2 regions of the Ruminococcus sp. Marseille-P328 genome follow, and region 1 is predicted to be linked to the other one. Evidence: predicted binding sites of a transcription regulator. Region 1 holds the regulator's gene; the other holds the start of a gene.
The links. The regulator HrcA, encoded in region 1, represses chaperone genes, less so after heat shock. The targets are predictions, from matches to a motif close to TGTTAGCACTCNNNNNNNNNGAGTGCTAACA.
Positions count from the first base shown of each region.

Region 2: ACESTK_RS00125 (Hsp20/alpha crystallin family protein) is a predicted target of HrcA. The motif match lies at 1,680-1,710, and genes of this name have one in related genera.

Region 1 is NZ_CAXUBQ010000009.1:56,551-63,527, reverse strand. It holds gene uvrB (excinuclease ABC subunit UvrB) at 1-632, opposite strand, end outside; gene ACESTK_RS08240 (chromate transporter) at 882-1,457, shown strand; gene ACESTK_RS08235 (chromate transporter) at 1,454-2,023, shown strand; gene ACESTK_RS08230 (TIGR00730 family Rossman fold protein) at 2,116-2,658, shown strand; gene hrcA (heat-inducible transcriptional repressor HrcA) at 3,103-4,143, shown strand; gene grpE (nucleotide exchange factor GrpE) at 4,160-4,822, shown strand; gene dnaK (molecular chaperone DnaK) at 4,938-6,821, shown strand; gene dnaJ (molecular chaperone DnaJ) at 6,976-6,977, shown strand, end outside.
Region 2 is NZ_CAXUBQ010000001.1:27,132-34,108, reverse strand. It holds gene ACESTK_RS00140 (SufD family Fe-S cluster assembly protein) at 1-239, shown strand, start outside; gene ACESTK_RS00135 (pentapeptide repeat-containing protein) at 591-1,196, shown strand; gene ACESTK_RS00130 (hypothetical protein) at 1,152-1,526, opposite strand; gene ACESTK_RS00125 (Hsp20/alpha crystallin family protein) at 1,823-2,257, shown strand; gene ACESTK_RS00120 (3'-5' exonuclease) at 2,893-3,843, shown strand; gene ACESTK_RS00115 (hypothetical protein) at 3,968-5,251, shown strand; gene ACESTK_RS00110 (D-alanyl-D-alanine carboxypeptidase family protein) at 5,383-6,615, opposite strand.

The sequences.
Region 1 (6,977 bases):
ACAGCGGTATCTGAGCTGTTAGCCGGAAAAATCTCCAGAGTGTCGCCACGAACGCGGAAGGTACTTCGGTGGAAGTCCATTTCATTTCGGGTGTACTGAATGTCGATCAGCTCCCGGATAACCTCATCACGATCCTTAGTCATGCCAGGACGCAGGGAAATCATCATGTCCTGAAATTCCTGAGGAGAACCCAATCCATAGATACAGGACACAGAAGAGATGATAATAACATCTTTTCGCTCTGACATGGCGGCAGTGGCAGAAAGACGGAGCTTGTCAATTTCATCATTGATCGCAGAGTCCTTGGCAATATAAGTGTCAGAAGAAGGCACATATGCTTCTGGCTGGTAATAATCGTAATAGGAGACAAAATACTCCACCGCATTCTCCGGGAAGAATTCCTTAAACTCACCGTATAACTGTGCTGCCAGAGTTTTATTATGGGCCAGGATCAGAGTAGGCTTATTCAGCGCCTGAATAACGTTTGCCATAGTAAAAGTTTTACCAGAGCCGGTGACACCAAGCAGCGTCTCAAACTGATTTCCCTCTTTAAATCCCTTTACCAGTTTCTCAATAGCCTGTGGCTGGTCGCCGGTTGGTTTATACTCGGAATGTAATTCAAAATGATCCATATGAGTCCTTTCTTTTATAAAATCAAACACGCTTTAACTGTTTTCAGTATAGCATCCTTTTTTATAAAAGTACAGCAGAATCGAATATTTGTTCTGCCCTCTGAAATGCAGAAGCATTCCAAAACTTTAATTGACAGACATACCTATAGTGCGTTATCTTAAAAAAGAAAAGCGTGATTGTTCACGACCTGACCAGTAACACGCTTCGCGATGCGCAGAAATCATGCAGAATTATTAGGAGTGCCGGAAATGGAAGAAAAACAAAAGAATAAAAGATATGTGCTGAGGAAGCTTTTTTTTGCCTCGTTATATCTTAGTACGTTTACTTTTGGCGGCGGATATGTGATCGTTACTTTATTGAAAGAGAAATTTGTGGATCAATATCACTGGATCGATGAGGAAGAAATGCTGGATCTGGTGGCAATCGCACAGTCATCTCCAGGAGCAATTGCAGTAAACGGAGCAATTGTGGTGGGATACAAGCTTGGGGGAATACCGGGAATGCTGCTGTCGGTTCTGGGGGCTATTATTCCGCCAATGGTGATCCTGTCTCTGATTTCCTTGTTTTATGATGCATTCTGCTCTAATTATTACATAGCAGCTCTTTTGAAAGGTATGACTGCCGGCGTAGGTGCTGTGATCATTTCCGTGGTATACGACATGGGAAAAAACGTGGCGAAGTCAAAAGACTGGGTAAATGTGGTTATTATGGTCATCAGTTTTTGTGTAAGCTATTTTCTGAAGGTAAACATTATTTATATAATACTTATTGTGGCTGTATTTGGATTTGCGCGTACACTTGTGAAGGAGGGCAGCAAAAAATGATTTATCTTCAGCTCTTTTTCAGCTTCCTTCAGATCGGTGCATTAAGCTTTGGGGGCGGATATGCAGCAATGCCTCTTATACAGGAACAGGTAGTGACTATGCATGGCTGGCTTTCCATGGAAACTTTTTCGAATCTTGTGACCATTGCAGAGATGACTCCTGGCCCTATTGCAGTAAATTCTGCAACCTTTGTAGGAACCAGGATTGCGGGTCCTGGCGGCGCAGTGGTGGCTACTCTTGGCTGTATTTTACCCTCCTGTATAATTGTAACCCTGCTGGCATATATTTACACGAAATACCGGAAAATGTCCCTTCTCCAGGGAACTCTTACATCCCTTCGCCCGGCGGTTGTGGCCATGATCGCCAAGGCAGGAGTTACCATTTTAGTATCATCTTTTTTTATAAATGGTGCAGTGGAACTGTTTCGGGAAAACATATGCATTCGAATGGTGGTGTTCTTTACTGCCGCACTGGTGCTTTTAAGAAAATTTAAAATGAATCCTATTCTGGTGATGGTTTTGTGCGGTGTGGCAAATATGGTGTTTTGCGCGGCTGCCGGAAGCTGACTGGAAAAGATATGCCAGCTGACTTTCGTATATGGTGCTGCCGCAGGTAGGCTGCACCTGTGTTTAGAAGAAAAAATAAGGGGGATAACAGATTGAACATATGTGTATATGGCGCTTCAAGTGCACTGCTTAAAAACATTTATTATGAAAAAACAGAAGAGCTTGGAAGAGCAATGGGAAAAAGAGGTCACGGTCTGGTGTTTGGCGGCGGGGCTACCGGAATGATGGGAGCAGCAGCCAGAGGCGTGGCAGCAGAAAATGGTTACATACTTGGAATTGCTCCCCGATTTTTTGACCAGCCTGGAGTTCTGTATGAGAAATGCACGGAATTTATTTTCACAGAGAATATGAGAGAGCGCAAAAAACTTCTGGAAGAAAAATCAGATGCTACGATCGTAGCACCTGGCGGAATTGGTACCTACGAGGAATTTTTTGAGATTTTTACCTTGAAAAGCCTGAAACGTATTGACCGCCCAATTGTGCTGTATAACATTGACGGATATTATGACAAGATGAAAGCATTGCTGGAGTACACAGCAGAAGAGAAATTCATGGATTTTTCCGTGCTGGATCTGGTAGTCTTTCTGGATGAGCCGACAGCAGTTCTTGACTATCTGGAAAATTATAAAAAATAGAGGCTGCTATTCAGCAGGGGCTGTTTTGCGAAACATATAACTGTGAAGGTGCTGAACAGTTACAAAACGGACATGTCGCCTATGGGCGGTATTCCTATATAGGAAAGAAGATGCCAGGGAAAATTTTCTCAAGGCATCTTTTTCATTTATGCGGCAGCAAACATAAGACTGCGTTGGCAGATACCTGATAGTATCCTTGCTGTCCAAAAAAAGTATTGCAGTAAGGAGAATTTAGCCAGAATGGTAAAGTATAGGGTAAAAACTATCAAAAAAGATGAAAAAAATTTGTAAAAAATATTGACAAAAGGAATACTGAGGTGTATCTTAAGAACATAGATGTTAGCACTCCTAAATAATGAGTGCTAACAAAAGGAATTCGAAGAAGCCAGACGGAAATCAGAATCAGGTTTGACCGTCTGCTTTTCAGGAAGGAGCAGATATTTCATGGATGAAGTATTAGATGAGCGCAAACGGAAAATACTGAAAGCAATCATCAAAACTTATATGGAAACAGGCGAGCCTGTAGGCTCCAGAACTATTTCCAAGTATCCGGATCTGAATGTCAGCTCTGCTACTATCCGAAATGAGATGTCCGACCTGACGGATATGGGCTACATCGTACAGCCCCACACCTCAGCCGGAAGAATTCCATCAGATAAAGGCTATCGCCTTTATGTAGATGAGCTTACCAGGGAGAAGGAAGCCGAGATCGCAGAAATCCGTGATCTGATGATTGAGAAATCAGATAAGATGGATAAGGTGCTCAGGCAGGTGGCGAAGGTTCTTGCCACGGATACCAATTATGCGGCTATGGTTGCGGTTCCCCAGTATAAGGGAAGCACCCTGAAGTTCATTCAGCTTTCACGAGTCAATGAGCGGCAGCTGATTGCCGTAGTTGTATGTGAGGGTAATGTCATTCGGAACCAGATCATTAATATTGATGAGGAGATGGATGATCAGACGATCCTGAAGTTGAATCTTCTTCTTAACACGAACCTGAACGGCGTACCCATCCAGGATATTAATCTGGGCATGATTGCCAGATTAAAAGAACAGGCGGGTAGCCACAGTGGTGTGGTTGCAGATGTGCTGGACGCAGTTGCAGCTACAATTCACGTGGACGAAGAAGATATGAAAGTATATACGTCGGGAGCGACCAACATATTTAAGTATCCAGAGCTTGCAGATACATCCAGAGCCAGTGAGCTGATTTCTACTTTCGAGGATAAGCAGGAACTTGCGGATATGGTCCGTGAGGAAATGGGAGACTCGGAGAACACAGGAGTTCAGATATACATCGGGGATGAAGTTCCGGTACGTACCATGAAAGACTGCAGTGTGGTCACAGCTACTTATGAGCTGGGAGATGGAATGCGTGGAACTATTGGAATCATCGGTCCCAAGCGAATGGATTACGAGAATGTAGTGGACAGCTTAAAGAAATTAAAAGTCCAGCTTGACGAAATGGTAAATAAGAAAACCTAGAAAGGCGGTTGAAAGCGTGTCAGAAGAAATGAATAAAGAAGCCGAAGTACAGGAAGAAGCAGTTGACATTCCGGTAACAGACGGAAGCGAAGAAGAGGCAGCAGATACAGCCCAGACAGCAGAAGAGGAGACTTCCGAGGAACCTGCACAGACAGAAGAAACTGAGCAGTCAGATCAGGGAACCGAATCTCAGAAGGAACCGGAAACCAAGACAAAAACTTCTTTCTTCGGTAAGAAGAAAAAAGAGAAAGATAAATTTGAACAGCAGGTCGAGGAGCTTACAGACAGACTGAAGCGCAGCATGGCTGAATTCGATAACTACCGTAAAAGAACGGAGAAGGAGAAATCCAGCATGTACATCATCGGCGCCAGGGACATCGTTGAAAAAATGCTTCCGATCGTGGATAACTTCGAAAGAGGTCTTGCACAGGCACCGGAGGATGATTCATTTGCAGAAGGCATGAAGATGATCTACAGGCAGATGATGACAGCTTTTGATGAGATGGGTGTGAAGCCAATCGAGGCTGTAGGTAAGGAATTTGATCCGAATCTGCATAATGCAGTGATGCATGTGGAGGACGAATCCGTTGGCGAGAACATCGTCGTAGAGGAATTCCAGAAGGGATATACTTACAAGGATTTCGTTGTAAGACACAGTATGGTAAAAGTTGCTAATTAACAGAAAGCAGCTTGGAGAATTAAACTTCATCGACATTTTCTAAAAACAAAGTATAAATGTTACTGTTCGTGTAATGGACAGCAACCATGAATTTTTAAACAGGAGGAAAATTATCATGGGAAAAATCATTGGTATTGATTTAGGTACAACAAACAGCTGTGTAGCTGTTATGGAAGGTGGACAGCCAACCGTTATCGCAAATACAGAAGGATCCAGAACAACACCATCTGTTGTAGCATTCACAAAGACAGGTGAGCGTCTGGTAGGTGAGCCTGCAAAACGCCAGGCAGTAACAAACGCAGAGAAAACAATCTCTTCCATCAAGAGAGAGATGGGTACAGATTACCGTGTAACAATTGATGATAAGAAATATTCCCCACAGGAAATTTCCGCTATGATTCTTCAGAAACTGAAAAAAGACGCTGAAGGATACCTTGGAGAGTCTGTTACAGAAGCAGTTATCACTGTTCCGGCATATTTCAATGATGCTCAGCGTCAGGCAACCAAGGATGCTGGTAAGATTGCAGGCCTTGATGTAAAACGTATTATCAACGAGCCTACAGCAGCAGCTCTTGCATATGGTCTTGACAATGAGAAAGAGCAGAAGATCATGGTTTATGATCTTGGTGGTGGTACATTCGATGTTTCCATTATTGAGATTGGTGATGGAGTTATCGAAGTTCTGGCAACAGCTGGTAACAACCGTCTTGGTGGTGATGACTTTGACCAGAGAATTACAGACTATATGCTTTCTGAGTTCAAGAGAACAGAGGGCGTTGACTTAAGCAACGATAAGATGGCTCTTCAGAGACTGAAAGAAGCTGCTGAGAAAGCTAAGAAAGAGCTTTCTTCCGCAACAACAACCAATATCAACCTGCCATTCATCACAGCAACAGCTGAAGGACCGAAGCATTTTGATATGAACCTTACAAGAGCTAAATTTGACGAACTTACACACGATCTTGTTGAGAAAACAGCAGAGCCGGTTCGCCGTGCACTTTCTGATGCAGGTCTTACTGCTTCTGATCTTGGACAGGTGCTTCTGGTTGGTGGATCTACACGTATCCCGGCTGTACAGGATAAAGTAAGACAGTTAACTGGCAAAGAGCCAAGCAAGGCCTTGAACCCAGATGAGTGTGTTGCACTTGGTGCTTCTATCCAGGGTGGTAAGCTTTCCGGTGAGGCTGGTGCAGGTGACATCCTTCTTCTTGATGTTACTCCACTTTCCCTGTCCATCGAGACAATGGGTGGTATTGCAACACGTCTGATCGAGAGAAATACAACAATCCCGACCAAGAAGAGCCAGATTTTCTCCACAGCAGCTGATAATCAGACCGCTGTAGATATCAATGTATTACAGGGTGAGCGTCAGTTCGCGAAAGACAACAAGTCCCTTGGACAGTTCCGTCTGGATGGAATCCCGCCAGCACGTCGTGGTGTTCCGCAGATCGAGGTTACATTCGATATTGATGCCAACGGTATCGTAAATGTATCTGCTAAGGATCTTGGAACAGGTAAAGAGCAGCACATTACAATCACAGCTGGTTCTAACATGTCCGAGTCTGATATTGACAAGGCTGTTAAAGAAGCTGCTGAGTTCGAAGCTCAGGATAAGAAACGTAAAGAGGCAATTGATACAAAGAACAATGCAGACTCCATGGTATTCCAGGTTGAGAATGCACTGAAAAAAGCAGGCGATAAACTGGATGCAAATGACAAAGCTTCCGTAGAGGCTGACTTAAATGCATTAAAAGATATCCTTGCTAAATATGCAAATACAGATGAGATCGGAGATGCTCAGGTCGCTGAGATCAAAGCTGCTCAGGAGAAGATGATGGAAAGTGCTCAGAAGCTTTTCGCAAAGATGTATGAAGCACAGAACCCACAGGGTGGTGCTGGTCAGGCAGGCCCTGGACCGGACATGGGAGGAGCTTCCCAGGGCGGTAACGAGGCTGGTTACGGCGATGATGTTGTAGATGCTGACTACAAAGAGGTTTAATTGAATAATAAGTTCCAATATTTCGGAACATGAAACTACAGCCCGGTCATGATTCATGACCGGGCAGTGGTGGTGAAAGACATATTACAGAAATGCGCCGCTGGCGTCTTCCATAAGATAACCAAATACAAAAAGTTAGGAAAAGAAAGAAATCAT
Region 2 (6,977 bases), on a different contig from region 1:
TCCATCCGAAGGCTGTTGGAAAGAACAAATGTCACGCACATATCCAGTGTGATTCCATTATTATGGATCATGCAGAGGTGGGTTCTATCCCGGAAATCCAGGCGAAGCATGTGGATGCTGCAATTGTTCATGAGGCCGCTATTGGAAGAATTAACGATGAGCAGCTTCTGAAGCTAAGAACTCTTGGAATGATGGAAGCTGAGGCGGAAAATGTGATCATTGAGAATTTCCTGAGTTGATAAAAACTTAAACAGAAAAATAACTATTCAGTAGGTATGTACTATTTTGCGGAGGTTGTAACTGTGAAGGTGCTGAATAGTTACACAGAGAATATAGAATCTTCAGGTAGGTTTGGAAGATTTATGAAAAAATGCCAGGCAGCGTCGTTCAAAGACGCTGCCTGGCATTTGACATTATCTAATTTTTACGGATTTTTTGGAACTCCATTTGGAATAATATTTTTTGCCGCTTACAACTTTGTAGGTGCAGATCCGTACATAATATTTTTTCTTTGAAACCAGTTTCTTTAAGGTTGCGCGTGTAGCAGAGCCTTTTACGGTAAGGGTTTTCGCCTTTTTCATGCTGCTGTTCTGGTTGCCTTTATCGGAATCATCTTTACCGGAGTTATCTTTACCGGAGTTATCTTTACCGGAATTGTCTTTACCAGAGTTATCTTTACCAGAATCATCTTTACCGGAGTCATCTTTACCAGAATCGTCTTTACCAGAGTCATCTTTACCGGAATCATCCTTACCAGAATCGTCTTTACCAGAATCATCTTTACCAGAATCATCTTTACCAGGATTATCTTTTCCTGCGTCCGAGTCATCCTTGCCAGGAGCTGCTGTGATCGTAAAGGTTGTGTTAATAATGCCGGTGTAATTTCCAGCTCCAGTAATAGTTACAGTAGCAGTACCTTCCTTCACATTATCTTTATAAGAAACTGTGAAATCAGTGCCTGCCGCAAGTGTCTTGTCTCCGTATGTAACGGTAACATCCGGGCATTTCTCTGTTCCGTCACTGGTGTAGGAATACTGGGAAAGGGAAGCGGAATAGCGGTTGATATCCAATGGTTTAATGGTAAAGTCTCTCGTAACAGAACCAGTGTAATTTCCAGTTCCAGTGAGGATTGCGGAAGCAGTACCTGCATCTCAGTTGTTTCTGTAGGAAACGTAATAATCCTGGTTCAGGGTTAATTCCTTGTCCCCGCTTTTTACTGTGGCGGTTGGGCGTAAAGAGGAGCCTGTGTAGGTAAGGCTTTCATCGGAAAGCGTAACCGTGCAGCTGCTGATGTCAGCTCTGTTTATAGTAAAGGATTTGGTTACATACCCCTGGTAATTTCCAATTCCATCAATTCCAACCCACGGAGAATTGTAATAACTGCTTGGTTCAATGTTGTTGTGGTATGTTACAGTGAAATCCCTGTCTTTTACTAGGGTTTTACCACTGTGGGTAACTGTCACTTCAGGAGTTACCTCGGAACCAGTGTAATATGCCGGGGCAATGGAGAATCTGGCATTTGCCATGATCTACAATACAATCACTGGAAATACAGATGCAGTAGAGGAAAATGGAGAGGCAGTCCGTTTGTACCAGAATTTCTGGAGATTCACAAAGGAAAATATGAAAAGGGACACAAATTTAGTTTTTTATTTAAGATAAATGTGAAAAAAATGTGAAATTAGCACTCTCCTATTGACAGTGCTAACAATGCGTGTTATATTACATGCAGAACAAAGGAAGAGAGAAAAAGAAATCTTCCAGTTTCAACAACGATGTTAATTAAACACGCAAGTGTTCACAATATAAGGAGGAATGGATTATGTTAATGCCTAGTATTTTTGGAGAAGATTTATTTGATGACTGGATGAGATTACCTGTAGAAAGAGAGAATCACAGAGGTTACAGAGCTGCTGAATTGATGAAGACAGATATTAAGGATGTGGATGGAAATTATGAGCTGAGCATTGATCTTCCAGGCTTCCATAAAGAGGATGTGAAGATTCAGCTGAAGGATGGCTATCTGAACATTCAGGCTTCCAGAACCGAGAATAAAGATGAGAAAGACAATAACGGCAAATACGTTCACAGAGAGCGTTACACCGGACAGTGCTCCAGAAGCTTTTACGTAGGTAAGGAACTGGAGCATGAGGACATCCATGCGAAATATGACAATGGTGTTCTGACTGTTACTTTCCCGAAGGAAGCGAAGAAAAAAGTGCCGGAAGAGAAGAAGTTTATTTCTATTGAAGGCTGATTTCCGGGGAAAGAGCTGTTTTAACAGATAAGAATTCCCGTGGGAAACTGATAACAGATAATAACTGGCGCGGAGCAGTTCACCTGCTTCGTGCCGATGAAATAAATAATTGAAATAGACGATTGAAATAGATAATTGAATTAGATAATATAGAGTGTGCATTAGCCGTAAATCAGAAGCGGCGGCTGATATTGCCGACTTACATAAGTAACGAGTGAAGGCGGCAGAGCATGTTTTGTTTGATGTGCTTGCAGTGTATGGATTATTCAGCAATATTGAAATAATGGTAAACAGCTTCTTTTATATAGATTGTGTTCATTTTAAGACGATTTTCTAATTTACATAGATTTTGTTTCATACCCCCTCATTTCCTGCCGGCTACCCACCGGCAGGTTTTTTCTTATGTCTTTACATCATTTCACCTGTCTGCTATACTTGTCTGGAATTGTTGATAACTGCAAAGGACAGAACAAAAAATCTCCCACAAATTATGATGTACATCTTGCAGAAAGCCTTTTCAAACAGGCTCCAGAGCGTGAAAACAAGATGTTGCTGCAGTAATCGTGGATGGCAAAAACATGTTACTGCTTACCTGTTCACAGTAACAAAAACATTTTCAGAAAAGGAATTTACCCATGAATTACATTGTATTTGACCTGGAATGGAATCAGAGTCCGGGGGGAAAAAGGTGGTCTAACAGCCGTCTGCCTTTTGAAATCATAGAAATCGGCGCCATAAAACTAAATGAAGAGAAAGAAATTGTGGATAGCTTTCAGCGTCTGATCAAGCCCCAGGTGTACAATTGGATTCATGACAGCATTCATGAAGTGATTCACATGAATTATAAGGATCTGCAGAATGGAACTCTTTTCCCACAGGCCATCACGGAATTTTTGGAATGGTGTGGCGAAGAATATATTTTCTTTACCTGGGGAAATCAGGATGTAATGGAACTGCAGCGGAACATGAAATATTATGGAAAACTTTCCCTGCTCAAAGGTCCGGTGACTTATTATGATGTGCAGAAATTATTTGCTATTCGTTATGAAGAAAATGACGAGCGCCGTGCTCTGGAATTTGCTGCTGATAAAATGGGCGTGGAGAAGAAAATGGATTTTCACCGCGCTCTGGGAGATGCTTATTATACTGCATGTATTCTCCAGAAAATAGAAGATAAATACATTTTTCCAAACTCATCCCTGGACGTGTATCAGAATCCCAAGAGCAAGCGTGAAGAGATTCACATATCCTATCCAACCTATGATAAATATGTATCCCGGGAGTTCTATTCCCGCGAAAAAGCCATGAAGGACCGGGAAGTAACCAGCACGAAATGTCCATTGTGCCATAATCCTGCCAAGCGTAAGATCCGTTGGTTTATGAATAATTCCAAGGTTTACTACAGTGTGTCCCTCTGTCAGGAGCATGGCTTTGTACTGGGAAAAATCAGGATTCGCCGAACGGAAGACAATAAGTACTATGTAATTAAGAAGCTCACCAATGTAACCGATGAAGAAGCCGATGAAATCCGCCAGAAACGTGATGCGCATCGTGCCAAACGGAGACTGAAGAAAGAAGAGCAGTAAATCCGTGAAACTACTTCTTGTAACGAATGAAAAACTAACATTTGGTTAATAGAAAAATCCCCTCCAATCACATATGCTGATTATAAGTAATACAACAACAGCGTATAAAAAAGGAGGGGTTTTTATGAGTTTAAGAAATTATTTTTACAGGTTTGGGAAATACATTCTGACATTTTTCTTTGTAACACTGCTGATGGTTCTCTTTGGTCCGCTGCGGGCGCAGGCGGCTATCACCAAGGAAGTTACCTCGGATGGTTTTAAACTCAGCGGAATGGGCAGCATGAATGTGTGGGATGGAGACGAATTCCGCTATTATATCGGCTATCAGATCCCTCATGAAGACTCCATGGATTACAAGGTAGATGTGACTATGACTTTTCAAAGCTCCAGTCTGACGCCAGGCAGGGCAAGCGTGTATCTGGATGACGACAGCATTCCCTTATATTCAAACGGAGGTACGGTGCTGCAGGGCTCAGCCACGTTCTCCAAATCTGATGAAATGGAATTGATGGAAATATTTGTAAATTATGATAGTTTTCCAAGTGAGCAGAACGTAGATTTTTCCATCACTGTAAATGTGCGGGAAAATCGCAAAAACGCAGATATTGCCATTTATCCGCCGGAAAACAATTACGATAAAACCACAGGAATGTTCCTGGTAACGGTTGACGATCCTTATGTTTTTTATTCAAATAAGGATTCGTCCAAATATTCTGTAAGTATTTCGGATTCATCAGTGGCACAGGTTACAGGCATTACTCCAAAATCCAATGACAGCTTTGAGGTGAGCGTATATTTTGCAAAAGCAGGTTCGGCGGATTTCGTTTTTAAATATGGAAATCAGACGAAAAAGGTGACCTTCACAGTAGCGAAAACAGTCATAACTGTTTCCAGCTCCATCTCCCTGAAGGTGGGGGATACCACCATGTTTTCCAATTATGTTTTCAAAACCGGCGGTGGAAGCATCACCATCAAGAAAGTGAAATCCAGCAATAAAAAGATTGTTGATGCAGCCGGAGGATTCCTGATCGCAAAGAAGCCTGGCACTGCCAAGGTAAGTGCCCTGGTAAATGGCAAGCGGAGAACCATAACCGTGATCGTCGGCAAAAAGCCTGCCCCCAAGCCAAAACTGAAACAGCTTCAGGTAAAAGTGAAAGGCTATAAATATTATCCGGATTCCGGCAAAACCATTTACACAACCCGCTTCACCAATAAATCCAAAAGCACCATCACAAAAGTGAAGCTGAAATTTACCATGACCATTAATGAAGAAATGACCCGCACCAAAACCTTTAAGGTCAATATAAAACCGGGAAAGACAAAAACCATGAAGCTGAATATAGGAAAACTAATAGCAGATCCTTCAAATATTACGGTGAAATGTCTGAAATTCTGGTATAAGAGTTGAGAAATGAAATTGTAGTAATAGGAGCATTTCGAATAAAGAGATAAAAGAACATTGTGTAAAGTAGAGGAACTACAATAATACAGGGCTAAGAACGAAAATGCGTAATGCAGTTTTCATTCTTAGCCCTTATTCTATAAAGTCGGTGTTGTCAGCAGACTGGTCATGATCGACCGTTCATACTGCATTCCCCATCCAACCATCTGGCCATTGAAATAATACTTGCTCTTTAATCTCAATGGTCCCACAGCGTTGGAAAGAATGGCCTGTTTCTTGGTAAGAACACTGAGGTCTGTTCCTGTGGGGACGGTCACGTATACATTTTTTGTGTAGTAGAATGGATAAGTATTTCCGCAATTATTCAGCAGATACTGTTCACTTGGAAGATTTTTCTTCGGGACAGGATTCTTGCTGATTTTCATTTTTTTACATTCGAAATTGTCGAAACCGTAATCCAGGAGACTTTTTGTGTCAGCCCAGGCGCCATTTACGGAATTCATCACAACTGCAACCAGGGTCATATTGCCGCGCTTGGCATAGGTGATCAGAGTCGCACCAGCAGCATCTGTGTAGCCTGTTTTTCCACCCAGAACACCATCGTAGGCGTAATCCCTGCCAGCCATCATCTTGTGATGATTGAGCAGATAGCGGGTTTCTGTAAAAATATTGGTAGGCGGAATTTCATAAAGATCTGTGGTGAAAAATTTCCTGCAAAGTGGATTCTGCCATGCAGCCTTGGCTATCTTTGCCATGTCGCCTGCGGTGGTTACATGAGTCTCATCAGGAAGTCCGTTAGGGTTATTAAAATGGGTGTTTTTGCATCCAAGCTGCTGGGCTCTGGTGTTCATCAGCTCTACAAACTTCTTCACAGAACCGGAAACCTCTTCCCCAATACCAAGTGCCATTTCATTGGCTGATTCCAGCATCAGTGCCATAAGACATTGTTCAACTGTAAAAACCTCTCCGGCATCACCATAAATGGTGGAGCTTCCCGCTTCAATTCCGTAAGCCGCCTGCTGGGAAAGGGTAAGCTGTGCGTTCACGTCCAGGTTCTCACATCCAAGAAGACAGGTGAGAAGCTTGGTAATACTGGCCGGGTAAAGCTGAGTATTAGCATTCTTGGAATACAGGACCGCCTCTGTATTTAAGTCCATGAGAACTGCTGACTGCGCCTCAATCTTAGGACCCTCCGGCCAACCCTCAATGGAATCGGTATCAGCTGCCTGTGCATAATATTCGGTATGCGGATCCGGAGTAGGAGTGGGAGATTCGCTGGCAGTGTCTGTAGCTTCTGCCCAGACAGCGCCCGTCTGCCCAAGTAGCATTGCTGCTGTCAGGATTCCACAGAAAATCCGCTTTATTTTCATATGAAGATTTTTCCTGATCATATAAAATCCTTTCTTAAAATAGTACATAAAATTCCCAATACGTAATTGCATTATACCACTTTTCTTTATGTAAAACTATTAAAAGAGTGTGAATTGTTCACAGCACCCCGGAAAATCCACAAATTCAGCATTATTTTCCCCTATTCTCCCCATTTTTTCAGCGGAAAAACACTTGACATATAGAAATTCAGACCCTTATAATAGATAGGAAACAGAATAGTTAAAGACTGTGATGGAGACAGTAAGCTGATTTTGAACGTTTAAGGTTGTGCAGACACAGACAGCAGCAATCTTTTCAGCGAGACGGGGATGGTGTAAGCCCGCCGCAAGTAGATTCAGCC